2 regions of the Caballeronia jiangsuensis genome follow, and region 2 is predicted to be linked to the other one. Evidence: riboswitches for the same ligand, from Rfam matches in the RefSeq annotation. Region 2 holds a riboswitch; the other holds the start of a gene.
The links. A riboswitch is a leader RNA that binds a small molecule or an ion and turns the genes downstream of it on or off. The one in region 2 is predicted to bind thiamine pyrophosphate.

Region 1 (7,589 bases), on a different contig from region 2:
CATCGGCAAGGATCCGTTGCCGGCGTACATCGGCAACACGGCGAAGGAATCGATCACGCCGGACGAGCTGAAGGAACAGTTCGACGCGGTCGTGATCGCGGGCGGCTCGGAAACGCCGCGCGATTTGCCGGTGCCGGGCCGCGAGCTGGAAGGCATCTACTACGCGATGGAATTCCTGCCGCAGCAGAACAAGGTCAACGCCGGCGACAAGCTGACGGATCAACTGCTGGCGAAGGGCAAGCATGTCGTCGTGATCGGCGGCGGCGATACGGGGTCGGACTGCGTGGGCACGTCGAATCGTCATGGCGCGAAGAGCGTGGCGCAGTTCGAACTGCTCGCGCAACCGCCCGAGGAAGAAAACAAGCCGCTCGTGTGGCCGTATTGGCCGATCAAGCTGCGCACTTCGTCGTCGCATGAAGAAGGTTGCGATCGCGACTGGTCGGTGGCGACGAAGCGCTTCGAAGGCAAGAACGGCAAGGTCGAAAAGCTGATCGCGGTGCGCGTCGAGTGGAAGGGCGGCAAGATGCAGGAAGTGCCGAATTCCGAATTCGAACTGAAGGCCGATCTCGTGCTGCTCGCGATGGGTTTCACCCAGCCGGTGTCGCCGGTGCTGGAGGCGTTCGGCGTCGAGAAGGATGCGCGTGGGAACGTGCGCGCGGCGACGGAAGGCGACAAGGCGTATTACACGTCGGCGGACAAGGTGTTCACGGCGGGCGATATGCGCCGTGGTCAGTCGCTGGTCGTTTGGGCGATTCGCGAAGGACGTCAGTGTGCGCGGTCGGTGGATGCGTATCTGATGGGGGCGAGCGAGTTGCCGCGGTAGGTCGTCGAGCGACGATGCGAAAAGGCCACGCAGTTGCGTGGCCTTTTTTGTTTTGGCTGCGCGTGGCTCAAACCTCCGCCATCGCCCTCTCGATCTCGATCTTGTAATCATGGAACATCGCCACCGACTCGCGATGCGCCACGCTCAGAATCGCCGCCTTCGGCAGCCGCTCCACGAGCGTGTTGTAGATATGCAGTTCGTTTTCCGCGTCGAGCGCGCTGGTGGCTTCATCGAGGAACACGAAGTCCGGCTTGTGCAGCAGCACGCGCGCCGCGGCAAGACGCTGTTGCTCGCCCGGCGACAGACTCCGCGCCCAGTGCGCGCTTTCCTCCAGCCGGTCCGCATACGCTTCCAGATTGCACAGACGCAGCGCTTCGCGCGATTCGTCGTCGCTGAACGTGCCGCCGGGCGACGGATACGACAGCGCCGCGCGCAGCGTCCCGATCGGCAGATAACTCATTTGCGGGATGAACATCATTTTCGCGTCGACGGGCGCATCGATGGTGCCGTCGCCGAACGGCCACAAACCAGCCAGCGCACGCATCAACGTGCTCTTGCCCGACCCGGACGGCCCGACGACGAGCCAGCGCGAGCCCGGCTCGATCGACACGTTCGCCACACGCGAGAGCGGCGTGCCGTTGGGCAGCGCGAGCATGAGGCCGTTCGTCGTGAGGGAAGGCGTGCTCGTGTAATGCAGGTTGATGCCGCCGTGCTCCGTCGCCGGCGACGTTTCCTCGCGGATATGAGTCGAGCGCATCACGCGTTTGAATTCGCGCAGACGGTTGACGGTAGCGCGCCATTCGACCAACGTCGAATAACTATTGATGAACCATGAAAACGAATCGCTGACCGTGCCGAACGCCGATGAAATCTGCATCAGCACGCCAAACGAAAACGCGCCCGCGAAGTAGCGCGGCGCGGCGACCATGATCGGAAAGATGATCGCGATCTGCCCGTAGAAGCTCAACACGAAGGTCATGCGCTTCGTGTACTTCATGATGAGCCACCAGTTGTCGCGAATGCGCTGGAAGATGGTTTTTGCGTTGGCGGTCTCGGTGGAGATGCCGTCGTAGAACGCGATCTGTTCGGCGTTTTCGCGCACCCGAATCAGCCCGAAGCGAAAATCCGCTTCCACTTTCTGCTGCTGATAGTTGATCGACACGAGCGGATGCCCGACCTTCTGGATGATCAGCGAGCCGAGAATCGCATAGAGCGCGGCGGCCCACACCATGTAGCCCGGAATCGTGATCGGCGTGGCGCCGAGCGAAAACGTGAGCGCGCCCGCAATGGTCCAGAGAATCGTGATGAAGGTGACGAGCGTGACGAGCGTCGAAAGCAGGTCGAGCGACAGCGAAAGCGTGGTGGTGGCGAAGGACTGGAGGTCGTCGGAAATACGCTGGTCGGGGTTATCGGCGAGGCGATCGCGCTCGATACGGTAGAACGCCTTGTCGCCAAGCCATTGCTCCAGAAACCGGTTGGTGAGCCACTGCCGCCAGCGGAACGCGAGCATCTGCCGCAGATAGCGCCCGTACACCGCGAGCAGGATGTACGCGAACGCGAGGCCCGTGAAGATCAGCAGCAGATGCGGGAAGTCCTTGACGTTCTTGTTCTGCAGCGCGTTGTAGAAGTCGGCGTTCCAGCTGTTGAGCCGGACATTGATCCACACGACCGTCATGTTGATCGCGATGATCGCGACGAGCAGGCCCCACGCGAAACCGCGCTCCTCCGAGACCCAGTAGGGCTTGATGAGGCTCCAGGCCGAGACTTCGTCGGCCTTCTGCTGCGTGCTTTCGGTACGAGTGTTGGTCATGAGCTTCCTGCTGATGCGCCCCGTGGCGCCCGATTGTGACGTCCGCGGCCGGGCCGCGCGCGGCGTTTTCCGGCCCCGTAAATTGTTCCGGGATTCTCTTAACGCTCGCTTAATTTCGTGCGATTGGCCGGCGAACCATGTTCGCGGCATTGTGCCAGAGTGCCGACGCGCGCGATAAAAGGCGGGCAATCCCGGTTTGCAGCGGCTTCGCCTTTCATGTTTTAATGATCCTCGACGAAACAGGGGTGCTTCGCGTGCATCGGCGGCAGGAACGGTCGGCAGCGCGGCGAGGCTGAGAGAGACCCTTTGCACCCGATCCGGGTAATACCGGCGAGGGAAGTTTCCGGAGAACGCGCGAATCCCGCGCCATTCCTCCAGTCTCTTCCAGTATTTTTCTTCCGCCCGGCACGTTTCATCCGATGCCGAGCCGGTCTCTCCGCTGATTTCGTCCTCGTGATGTGGCGTCGCGCCAGCACGGTCGAGATCGCGTACTTCGTCTCCTCGTGCGGTGCAGCGTCACGCCCTTTGGAGACATCGAATTGAACAGGATCGAACAGGGCGCCGCGCGCGGGCAGGACTTCGCCGTCGTCGGCGGCGGGCTCGTCGGACGGCTCGTCGCCTGGCAGCTCGCGGGCGCGGGCCATGACGTCGCGCTCTACGAACGCGGCGATGCGGCGGGCACGCAATCGGCTGCGTGGGTCGCCGCCGCGATGCTCGCGCCGCTCGCGGAAGCGGCGAGCGCGGAGCCGCTCGTGGTCGGCCTCGGCGCGGCGTCGCTCGAACGCTGGCCGCGTCTCATCGAGCAATTGCCCGAGCCGGTCTTCTTTCAGCGCAACGGCACGCTCGTCGTGTGGCACGGTGCCGATCGCGCCGAGGCGCCACTCTTCGAGCGCCGTCTGCGCGCCAATTCGCCTCCCGATCTGCTCGATGGCGGCTTCGTCAAGCTCGCGGGCGCGCAGGTCGCGCAGGCCGAACCCGCGCTCGGAACGCGCTTCGCGCAGGGCTGGCTGCTGCCGAACGAAGGCCAGCTGGATAACCGCCAGGCCCTGAGCGCGCTCGCGGCCGGACTCGCTGCGCGCGGCGTGCGCACGCACTGGAACACGCCGGTCGACGCAATGCCCGACGCCCGCTGGATCATCGATTGCCGTGGTCTGGGCGGAAAGCCCGCGTGGCCCGCGCTGCGCGGCATCCGCGGCGAGGTTGCGCGCGTGCATGCGCCGGGCATCGGGCTTTCGCGGCCGGTGCGGCTGCTGCATCCGCGCTATCCGCTCTATATCGCGCCGAAGGAGAACGATCTGTACGTGATCGGCGCGACGGAAGTGGAAGGCGAAGACATGTCGCCCGTCAGCGTGCGCTCGGCGCTCGAACTGCTGAGCGCGGCTTTCGCCGTGCATCCGGGCTTCGGCGAGGCGCGCATCCTCGAACTGAATTCGCATTGCCGGCCGACCTTGCCGGATCATCGGCCGGCAATTGTCTGGGACGGGGCGCGGACCGTGCGCGTGAACGGCCTGTACCGGCACGGTTTCATGATCGCGCCCGAAGTCGCGGATGCTGCGAGTCATCTGGCCGAAGCGCTCGCTTCAGGCGACGTCGCCGATGCCGACACTTTCTCCGATTTCCGCGGCGCCGCGCGCTGGCCCGAGCTGCTGCACGGCGAGTTCTCGGTCGCGCCCGCGCTTTCGCATTGAGCAAGAGACAAACGAGATGAACATCCACATCAATCAGCGTGTCTTCGATTTGCCCGACACCGCCACCGTTACCGAAGCGCTCGCCGCGTTCGGCGCGAAGCCGCCATTCGCGGTTGCGTTGAACGGCCAGTTCGTCGGGCGCGGCGAGCACGCCACGAAAACGCTCGCCGCGGGCGACAAGCTCGACGTCGTGTCGCCCGTCGCGGGCGGCTGAATTCCGAACCGAAGGATCGAATCATGACCATATCCACCGCCGACGTTCTCACGCTCTACGGCGAGACCTTTCCGAGCCGCGTGCTGCTCGGCACTTCGCGTTATCCGTCGCTGCAATCGCTGTCCGACTCCATCGACGCCGCGCGGCCCGGCATGGTCACGGTCGCGCTGCGCCGCCAGTCGGAAACGGGCGAAGCCGGCTTTTTCGATGTGCTGAAGCGCCACGGCGTCGCGTTGCTTCCCAACACGGCCGGATGTCAGAGCGTCGACGAAGTGCTGACCACCGCCCATATGGCGCGCGAAGTCTTCGAAACGCCGTGGATCAAGCTGGAGCTGATCGGCGACGATTACACGCTGCAGCCCGACCCGATCGGCCTCGTGGAAGCGTCCGCGAAGCTGATCCGCGAAGGTTTCAAGGTGCTGCCGTATTGCACGGAAGACCTCGTGATCGGCAGGCGCCTTCTCGATGCCGGCTGTGAAGCGCTGATGCCGTGGGGCGCGCCGATCGGCACCGGCAAAGGCGTAACCAATCCGTACGGGCTGCGCACGCTGCGCGAGCGGCTGCCGGACGTGCCGCTGATCGTCGATGCCGGTCTCGGTGTGCCGTCGCACGCCTGCCAGGTGATGGAATGGGGCTTCGACGGCGTGCTGCTCAATACGGCCGTATCGCAGGCGACTTTCCCGCCGCAGATGGCGCGGGCCTTTGCGTTGGGCGTCGAAGCGGGGCGCACCGCATTTCTCGCCGGCCCGATGGCCGAGCGCGACAGCGCGCAGGCGAGCACGCCGGTCGTCGGCATGCCGTTCTGGCATCAGGACGGAGGCGCGACATGAGCTTGCTGAATCGCGAAGTTTTCTGGCCGCCGGCCGACGAACTGATCGAAGTCGCCGAGCGGATTCGCGCGCGTCTGGGCGAATGGCCCGCGGCCGAAACGCGCTGGCGCATCTGCCTGACCGCGCCGGAATCGCCGAAAGCCGGCGATCTGATCGTCGCGGCCGAGTTGCACGACGCGGACAGCGCGCGGCTCCTGGCAAGCGGCGCGACGGTGCTCGACGCGCGTGACGGCCGCGTGACGCTGCATCGTGGCGACGAACGTGTCGCGCTGGAAGGCGAATGGTCCGATGATTGGCTGGCCGCGCTCGCCGCCTTCCTCGATTGCAACTTCGAACCGCACGACGCGCTCACGCTCGCGCTCGCCTGGCGCGCGGGCGACGAGAACAAGGCGGACGCCTGGCCTGTCGATTTCGCTACTTTCCCGCGCGTCGCCGATTTGCCGCCGGCTCCCGAGGGCGGCTTCCCGGCGTGTCCCGATCGCCTCGGCCTGTATCCGGTGTTGCCGAGCGCGGACTGGGTGGAACGCGTGCTGGACCTCGGCGTGCGCACCGCGCAATTGCGCCGCAAATCGACCGACGCCACCGATTTGAGCAGCGAAATCGCACGCTCGGTCGAGGCGGGGCGTCGGCATGACGCGCAGCTTTTCATCAACGACCATTGGCGCGAGGCGATCGCGGCGGGCGCGTACGGCGTGCATCTCGGCCAGGAAGACGTGCAGACGGCCGATCTGAACGCGATCGCGAAGGCCGGCGTGCGACTCGGACTATCGACCCACGGCTATTACGAGATGCTGCGCGCGCTGCATTTCAAGCCGAGCTATCTCGCGCTCGGCGCCGTTTTCCCGACCACGACGAAAGTCATGCCGACCAAGCCGCAAGGGCTCGCACGGCTCACGCGCTACGTGCAACTTCTGTCGGGACGCGTGCCGCTCGTCGCGATCGGCGGAATCGACGCCAAGGTGATGCCGGACGTCCTCGCGACGCGCGTCGGCAGCGCTGCGGTCGTGCGCGCGGTCACCGAAGCGGCGGACACGGCGGCGGCGGTCTCGTTGCTGCAACAAATGTTTGCAAGTCAATGGTGAAAAATCCCAAAAACGAAGGGGCGCAAACCTAGGCAAAGCACCGATTGCACGCAGGCCCTATAATTCGGCCTTTTGCGTCAACGGAATCTCTTACCCAGTGCCTGCTTCTTCCGAGACTCTGCTGGAGCTACGCGACGTCGATTTCGGCTACGGCGACCGGCTCGTACTGTCGAACCTGAACATGCGTTTCCCGCGTGGGCAGGTGGTCGCGGTCATGGGCGGCTCCGGCTGCGGCAAAACCACGACCTTGCGCCTGGTCGGCGGCCTCGTGAAGGCGAGCCGCGGCCAGGTCACGTTCGATGGACAGGACGTCGGCGCGCAGACGCGCGACGGTTTGTACGCGCTGCGCCGCAAGATGGGCATGCTGTTTCAGTTCGGCGCGTTGTTTACTGACCAGACCGTGTTCGAGAACGTGGCGTTTCCGCTGCGCGAGCACACCGATCTGCCGGAAGCGTTGATCCGCGATCTCGTGCTGATGAAGCTGAACGCCGTCGGTCTGCGCGGCGCGCGCGATCTCGCACCGTCCGAAATATCGGGTGGCATGGCGCGGCGTGTGGCGCTCGCCCGTGCCATCGCGCTCGATCCGCAGCTCATGATGTACGACGAACCGTTCGCCGGCCTCGATCCCATCTCGCTCGGCATCACGGCGCAACTCATCCGCACGATCAACGACGCGCTCGGCGCAACCTCCATTCTCGTCACGCACGACGTGCCGGAATCGTTCGCCATCGCCGACTACGTGTATTTCATCGCGAACGGCGGCATCCACGCCGAAGGCACGCCGGCGGAGCTGCGCGCATCGCAGGACCCGACCGTGCGCCAGTTCATCGACGGCACGCCGGACGGCCCGTTCAAGTTCCACTACGCGAGCACGCCGCTCGCCGCGGATTTCGGCATCGGAGGGCAGGCATGATCAGCGCGCTCGGACGCTGGGTGCTCGACGGTTTCGGCACCGCGGGCTACGCGACGCGCATGTTCCTGCGCCTCGTGCTCGAATTGTTTTCGCTGTTGCGTCGCCCGCGACTCGTCACGAAACAGATCCACTTCGTCGGCAATTATTCGCTCGTGATCATCGCGGTGTCGGGATTGTTCGTCGGCTTCGTGCTCGGCTTGCAGGGCTATTACACGCTGAGCCGCTACGG
Region 2 (7,589 bases):
AGGCCGCTACCGCCGCTCCCGATGCGGGAACGACGAACTCACGCTGCGCGTAGGTCGCACTCGTGACGGGATAGGGTGGATAAGCCGGATACCCGTAAGGGTAATAGCACCCGCTGAGAAGCAGCCCGGCGGCGAGCGCGGCGGCGGCCGTTCTGGGTCCGGGAATAAAGGCGGAAATCATGATGCTGCTCCTTGCGCTACGGCTTGCCGGACTCTTCTCGATGAAAATCGAACGGTCCGTTAGAAACAGCTTAGACGAACGATGGCGCGCAAGCGTCCGATGTCATGTGACAAAGCATTACCAAAGCGCCTTTCTGTAACAAACATGAAACAGCGAATCGGTTTGACGCGGCGAAGCGCAACGCTTCGCCGCCTAAAACGGCCACCTCCTTACTTGCCGACCTGATTGCCGATGACGCCGCCGACCGCAGCGCCGCCCAACGTCGAAAGTGCGCTGCCGCCGATCACCGCTCCGCCGGCCGCGCCCACGCCTGCGCCGATCGCGGTATCCCGTTGACGCGTGGTCATGTCGCTGCAAGCGGTCAATCCTCCCAGAAACGCGATGACCATTGCAGCGGCGCCGATCTGTTTGATGTTTTTCATGTCGACTCTCCAATTCGATGATGAGATGAATCGGCTCCGGTTCACACGCGGCTACGCGAGCCGCGCAGTGACCGTTTTCGGCGTCGACCAACAAGGGCCGCCATGTTTTCGCCGGTTCGTTCGCTTTTTCAGCAGGAAAAGTGCCCGAATCGTCAGATTGATCGCTCATTCAGACGCGACAAGGCTTTGCGCCCGATTCCGATAAAAAAACGGCCTGCCGCACGCGCTGTGCGACAGGCCGTTGTCAGCCAAAAACAAGCATCAAGTCGGCTGGTAGATTTCCGAGCCCTTCTTGACGAACTCGATCGCCTTCGTCTCCATGCCCTTCGCGAGCGCTTCGTTTTCGCTCACGCCTTGCTTCGCGGCGAAATCGCGGACGTCCTGCGTGATTTTCATCGAGCAGAAATGCGGGCCGCACATCGAGCAGAAGTGCGCGACCTTGGCCGAATCCTTCGGCAGGGTTTCGTCGTGGAATTCGCGCGCCTTGTCGGGATCGAGGCCGAGGTTGAACTGGTCCTCCCAGCGGAACTCGAAGCGCGCTTTCGACAACGCGTTGTCGCGAACCTGCGCGCCCGGATGACCCTTCGCCAGATCCGCCGCGTGCGCCGCCAGCTTGTAGGTGATGATGCCTACCTTGACGTCGTCCTTGTTCGGCAGGCCGAGGTGCTCCTTCGGCGTGACGTAGCAGAGCATCGCGGTGCCGAACCAGCCGATCATCGCGGCGCCGATGCCCGACGTGATGTGGTCGTAGCCCGGCGCGATGTCCGTCGTGAGCGGCCCGAGCGTGTAGAACGGCGCTTCGTCGCACCATTCCAGTTGCAGGTCCATGTTCTCCTTGATGAGCTGCATCGGCACGTGGCCGGGGCCTTCGATCATCACCTGCACGTCGTGCTTCCACGCGATCTGCGTGAGTTCGCCTAGCGTCTTGAGTTCGCCGAGCTGCGCTTCGTCGTTGGCGTCGTAGATGGAGCCGGGGCGCAGACCATCGCCGAGCGAGAACGAGACATCGTATTGCTTCATGATTTCGCAGATGTCTTCGAAGTGCTCGTAGATGAAGCTTTCCTTGTGATGCGCGAGGCACCACTTCGCCATGATCGAGCCGCCGCGCGACACGATGCCGGTCATGCGATTGGCGGTCAGCGGCACGTATTGCAGGCGCACGCCCGCGTGAATCGTGAAGTAATCGACACCCTGTTCCGCCTGCTCGATGAGCGTGTCGCGGAAGATTTCCCACGTCAGGTCCTCGGCCTTGCCGTTGACCTTTTCGAGCGCCTGATAGATCGGCACCGTGCCGATCGGCACCGGCGAATTGCGGATGATCCACTCGCGCGTTTCGTGGATGTGCTTGCCCGTCGAGAGATCCATGACCGTGTCGCCGCCCCAGCGGATCGCCCAGGTCATCTTGTCGACTTCCTCGCCGATGGAGGAGGTCACCGCCGAATTGCCGATGTTCGCGTTGATCTTCACGAGGAAGTTGCGGCCGATGATCATCGGCTCGCTTTCCGGGTGATTGATGTTCGCGGGGATGATCGCGCGGCCGCGCGCCACTTCTTCGCGCACGAACTCGGGCGTGATTTCCTTTGCCGCGTCCTTGCCGAACGCCGCCGCGCCGAAGGCCTGGCCCGGATGCTGGCGACCCATCATCGCGGCGAGCTTTTCGCCATTCGGGCCGCTCTGCTTCAGGCTTTCGAGATATTCGGCGCGCCGCTGGTTTTCGCGGATCGCGATGTACTCCATCTCGGGCGTGATGATGCCTTGCCGCGCGTAGTGCATTTGCGAGACGTTCTTCCCGGCCAGCGCGCGGCGCGGATGACGATGCAGGTCGGGGAAGCGCAGTTCGGCCGTCTTCGGATCGGCGGCACGCTCGCGGCCGAATTCGCTCGACAGTCCGTCGAGCTGTTCGGTGTCGCCTCGTGCTTCAATCCATTGCGCGCGCACGGCGGGCAGACCCGCGCGGATGTCGATGTTCGCGTCGGGATCGGTGTACGGACCGGATGTGTCGTACACGTACACCGGCGGGTTCTTCTCTGCCCCGAAGCCGTCGGGGGTGTCCGATTGGGTGATTTCGCGCATCGGCACGCGGATGTCGGGCGTCGAGCCGGTTACGTAGACCTTGCGCGAGTTCGGCAGCGGCGCGATGGCGGCGGCATCGACGACGGCATTCTCGGACAGGAACTTCGGGTTGGCATTCATGTGCTGTCTCTCCTGTAGGGATGGTTTATTGCCGAAGCACGACGACGCACACACGAACGCAGTCGAGCTCGGCTGATTCAGGAGCTAAACAGGGAGGAACGAGATGGAAAGGTACGGGTCCGGAAGAAGTGGCTGGATGCTGCAAACCATGGAACCCGAACGCTTCCCTGCGCTGGCATTATCCAGATCAGGTTCAAAGGGTATTTCTCACCCACGCCACACGAAGCGATTTCGTCGATAAAACCGATCGAGATCGCGATGTGCAACGCAGGACCCCCGCGTTAGCAGCCGACACGTTACACCGCGGCGTGGCGTCTTGGCAACCATTCGTAAAGTTGTGCAAACGCGTTCCGTGCTTACTGCATAATGTCGGGCTCCGCGGATTATCGGGGTTTTCCCGAGGATCGCGCGGTCTCTCCTCGCGCAATCGCACTTCTTTCGTCCCGTCATGCCGTTCAGTCTGGTAGTCGCCGCAGCGTATTTCCCTGTTCCTTTTGCAGTTATCCGGCGCGCAGCCGTCGCGGAGTAATGCATGTCCGCTTTGCCGCCGCCGCGTCTGCCGTTCAGTTTCCCCGACCGTTTTCCGTTTCGCGCGCCGCGCTCGTTCAAAGGGCAGGTCGCGCTTGCGCTGGCCGTCGTTTATCTCGTGTGGGGCTCGACGTATCTCGGGATTCATTTGTCGCTCGAGTCGTTTCCGCCGCTCATGCTCGGCGGTTTGCGCAACCTGTGCGCTGGTGTCGGGCTCTTCGTGATCGCCGTGCATCGCAAGGCGGTGTGGCCCAGCGCGCGGGAAGTGCGCAATGCGGCGATCGTCGGCACATTGCTGGAGGGTTTGTCGAGCGGGATGATGGCCTACGGCATGCGCACGGTGGGAACCGGCACGGCTGCGGTGATGGTGGCCACCGTGCCGCTCTTCGCGACGATCTTCACCGCGTTGAGCGGGCGCGGGGTCGCCAGGGGTGAATGGTTCGCGGTGGCGCTGGGTCTCATCGGCATCGTGCTGCTGAATCACGGCGATCCTTCTCCTAGTTCGACCGTCGGCACATTGGCGATTCTGTGCGCCGCGATTTTTTGGGCGGGCGGCGCGCATCTGGCGACGCGTCTGCCGCAGCCTTCGGATCTGCTGATGTCGACGGCTTTGCAAATCGGGCTCGGCGGATTGATCGCGACGGGTATCGCGCTGGCGGCGGGCGAGCGGGTGACGCATATGAGCGTCGGCGCGGGATTTTCGTTTATTTATCTCGTGGTGATCGGATCAATGGCGGCGTATGTCGCGTATAACTTTTTGATTCGGAATACGAGCACGATTGTCGCGACGAGTTGTCTTTATGTGAATCCGGTCGTTGCGGTATTGCTGGGGGCGTTGCTGCTCGGGGAAATCATCACGCAATGGACTGTTATCGCGACGGTCGTGATTTTGCTTTCGGTCGGGCTTTCGTTCTGGTTTGATTATCGGCGGCGGGGATTGGCTTAAGCGCTGGTTGTGAATTGACGCGAAACGGCTTTCGCGCCTGAAGCCGGCAGAGTGAAACGACCTGTCTTCGCACTTGCCCTGGCATTTCAATCCGAGTGTCACGGGATTTGGTAACACGCGGGAAAATGCCCGGTTCTTGGAAGAAGTCGCGCAGACGGTCAGCGAGATGTCGGGCAAGTCGACTATTCACGCGAATGGCGGCGAACAGGACATCTTCATCAAGGTCATGGAGCGTCATGGAAGAGCCAGTGACGACGAACTGGTCGACGGCACAACGCTAAACACGCCTTCCGATTTCAGCCCCTTTCTCAGCGACGCAAAGAGTTGACGGCCTAACTCACTGTGATTTGTCAAAAAGCGGTGCAATCAACAGTGCCTTCAATCGTCTGACTATAATGCTGTCCGCAAACAATCATATTACTGATTGTTACGGTGGACGTTCGTCATAAACGACTCTTCGAACGCCTGAAAACATCAAACAAAGCGATTCTGATGTCTCGTTATCCGTGATACGGCGGAATGCCAGTAATTTGCGGGCAGCGAGATAACACGTGTTGCAAGTGATTTTCGCGTGAGCGAAAAAGAAAGCTACGTTCGGGAACCTTGGCCGGAATTCGAACGCAGCGAGGGATGTACATCAAATATTTTGTTATCGGGGAATTATATATGAAGCGTAATCAAATTCGGTTTAAGCCGGTCATGACGGGGGTGTTGATTAGCATGGCCGTTCTGGCGGGTTCCGGTGCTTCGGCCGGGACGATCACAGGCTGGAACAACACGTTGGGCGAGTCTTGGATGGGGCCCGTGCCGCGAGACGGTACGAATATCTATGGCGACGACAACCATACAGATGCACTGGCGACCATGATCGGCGATCACCAAGTTAATGCCGATGGTCCGGGAGCCGTTTTGATCGGAAACTACACGAGGGCGTTTACGTTAGACGGTTGGGACTATGTACCAGGTCCGTCGATAGGTCCCGTTGTCATCGGAGATTTCGCGCAGGCCGGAATGAGCGGCGTCGCCATCGGCGGAAACGCGAGAGCTTCTCAAGGTGCCATCGCCATTGGTGAGCAAACGAAAGCTGGCAAGGGTGCGATTGCCGTGGGCGTGTTGACCTCGTCTGCTGAGCGTGCAACGGCGATGGGTTTTTATTCCACTGCGAGTGGTGAAAGTTCAGTCGCGATCGGCTTCACGGCGGTTGCTTCAGGTACTGACTCTGTCGCGATCGGCAATGGCAGCAGCGATGGCGGACAAGAGAACGTTTTCAGCGTCGGCAGCGAGAGCGACCGGCGTCGGATTATCAACGTCGCCGACGGCATCGACGGCAACGACGCTGTCAACATGAACCAGTTGAACGCAGTAGGCCAACTTGTCGCGCAAAACACCGCCGACATCCTGGCTCTCCAGGGCGGCAACGGGCTTGTCCGGAGCGCGATGCTCCAGTCGACCGTGCGCGCCGCAGCTCCGGTCGTCAGCGCTGCCGTCTCCGACTCGCTCTTCGCAGCGAGTGGCGACGCCGGTGAAACCGCCACGGCATCGGGCACGCACGCCACCGCCATGGGTGCGAACGCGAACGCCAGCGCCGACAATTCGGTCGCCCTCGGTGCGAACTCCGTCGCGGATCGCGCAAATACGGTGTCCGTCGGCGCGGCAGGCAGCGAGCGTCAGATCACGAACGTCGCGGCCGGCACGCAAGGCACGGATGCGGTCAACGTCAATCAGTTGAATGACAAGATCACGCAAGCGAACGCCTACACCGATCAGGCCGTCGCAGGCGAGAAAGCCTATACGGATCAGGCGATCGCCAGCACGCGGCGAGACATGGAACGCTACGCTGATCGTGCAGCGGCGTCGGCCTTGGCCATCCCGAGCATTCCGGTGCTGAACCCGGGCGAGAAGTGGGCCGGCGTGGCGGTCGGCAACTACGGCAGCGCGACCGCAGTCGGCGTCGCCGCGGCCTATCAGGTGACGATGAACCTTAACCTGGGCGTCGGTGTCTCGTCGGCAAATGGTGGTTCGACCGCCCTCAAGGCTCAGGCGGGCTACCGCTGGTAAGCACACGTTCGATAGAACGGGCGGCATTCCGCCAGTTCCATCTGATGACACTCGGACCCGGGCACATCGATAACGATGTGCCCGGGTCCGCCATTTGAGACTACGACCGCCAGGCGTCCCGTTCCAGTTCCGCGAGCACGCGTGCCAGCACTCCTTCCCAGTCGCCACACGTTTTCTGGTTGAAGATTCGCATGCTCGGGTACCACGGCGTATCCTCACGATCGCGCATCCAGCGCCAGCAGCCCTGATGTCGATTGAGCAGCCATACGCGCTTGCCCATTGCGCCGGCGAGATGCGCTATAGATGTGTCCACACAGATCACGAGATCCAGCGATGCGACGAGCGCGGCGGTATCGGCGAAATCGTCGATCTCGTTCATCCAGTCGACGATATGCACGCGCTGCCGCCGTTGCAGTTTCTTCGCGTCGCTCACTGGCTTCTGCAAACTGATCCAGAGCGCATGCGGCCAGGATATGAGCGCGTCGATTTTGTCGACCGGCATGCTTCGTCTCGCATCCACTCCCGGCAGCAGCCCGCCGCCGGCCCACGCAAGACCGATACGCGGCCGTGCCGAGTCTTGCAGGCCGGCGAGCCGTTTCGACCAGCGCTGCGCTGCGCGCGGTTCCGCGTGCAAGTACGGAACCGCGGCCGGGATGGAGTCGGCATCCGTGTCGAACGCCATCGGCAGTGACAGCAGCGGGCTGTACATGTCCCACTGTCGCAAATCGACTCGCGTCGCATCGAGGTACACGAACTTCGATGACGTCGAACCGAAAGCGCGGCTCAACAGGCGCCGAAGAGGTTCGGGGCCGGCAAAGCCGACCTGGGAGAAACGCTCCATCGCCATCGGGATATACCGGCAGAAGTGAAGCGTGTCACCCAGCCCGTGCTCGTGCAGTATCAGCAGACGATCCCGATCTGCTCGCGTGCTTTCGCCTTTCCATTGAGGCATCGGCAGATTCGGAGGATTGATCTTCGAATCGCCGCGCTCATCCAGAAACGTAGCCCATCGATGTTCGAAATGCGGCCACGCGTCCCTGTATCGACCCGACGCGAGCAACGCGTGACCGAGGTTGCCATGAGCTACCGGATTCGCCGGTTGGATCGCCAGGGCATGATGGAGTTGCTCGACGGCCGCGTCGAGCTGGCCAAGCGATCTTAAGGACACACCGAGATTGTTATGCGCCTCGACATGACCGGGGTTGAGATCGATCACATCTCGATATATCGCAGCCGCTTCCGCAAAGCGCAAATCCAATTG

Region 1: another riboswitch for thiamine pyrophosphate. It lies ahead of PQR08_RS24645 (FAD-dependent oxidoreductase); the one in region 2 lies ahead of thiC (phosphomethylpyrimidine synthase ThiC).

What each region holds. Positions count from the first base shown of each region.
Region 1 is NZ_JAQQDB010000025.1:71,131-78,719, forward strand. Features, by position in the region: gene PQR08_RS24635 (glutamate synthase subunit beta) at 1-823, shown strand, start outside; gene PQR08_RS24640 (ABC transporter ATP-binding protein/permease) at 891-2,633, opposite strand; TPP riboswitch at 2,865-2,989, shown strand; gene PQR08_RS24645 (FAD-dependent oxidoreductase) at 3,173-4,321, shown strand; gene thiS (sulfur carrier protein ThiS) at 4,338-4,535, shown strand; gene PQR08_RS24655 (thiazole synthase) at 4,559-5,365, shown strand; gene thiE (thiamine phosphate synthase) at 5,362-6,447, shown strand; gene PQR08_RS24665 (ABC transporter ATP-binding protein) at 6,545-7,360, shown strand; gene mlaE (lipid asymmetry maintenance ABC transporter permease subunit MlaE) at 7,357-7,589, shown strand, end outside.
Region 2 is NZ_JAQQDB010000009.1:49,599-57,187, reverse strand. Features, by position in the region: gene PQR08_RS11695 (hypothetical protein) at 1-181, opposite strand, end outside; gene PQR08_RS11690 (YMGG-like glycine zipper-containing protein) at 391-570, opposite strand; gene thiC (phosphomethylpyrimidine synthase ThiC) at 865-2,796, opposite strand; TPP riboswitch at 2,943-3,084, opposite strand; gene PQR08_RS11680 (EamA family transporter) at 3,329-4,270, shown strand; gene PQR08_RS11675 (hypothetical protein) at 4,344-4,598, shown strand; gene PQR08_RS11670 (YadA family autotransporter adhesin) at 4,901-6,328, shown strand; gene PQR08_RS11665 (tetratricopeptide repeat protein) at 6,429-7,589, opposite strand, start outside.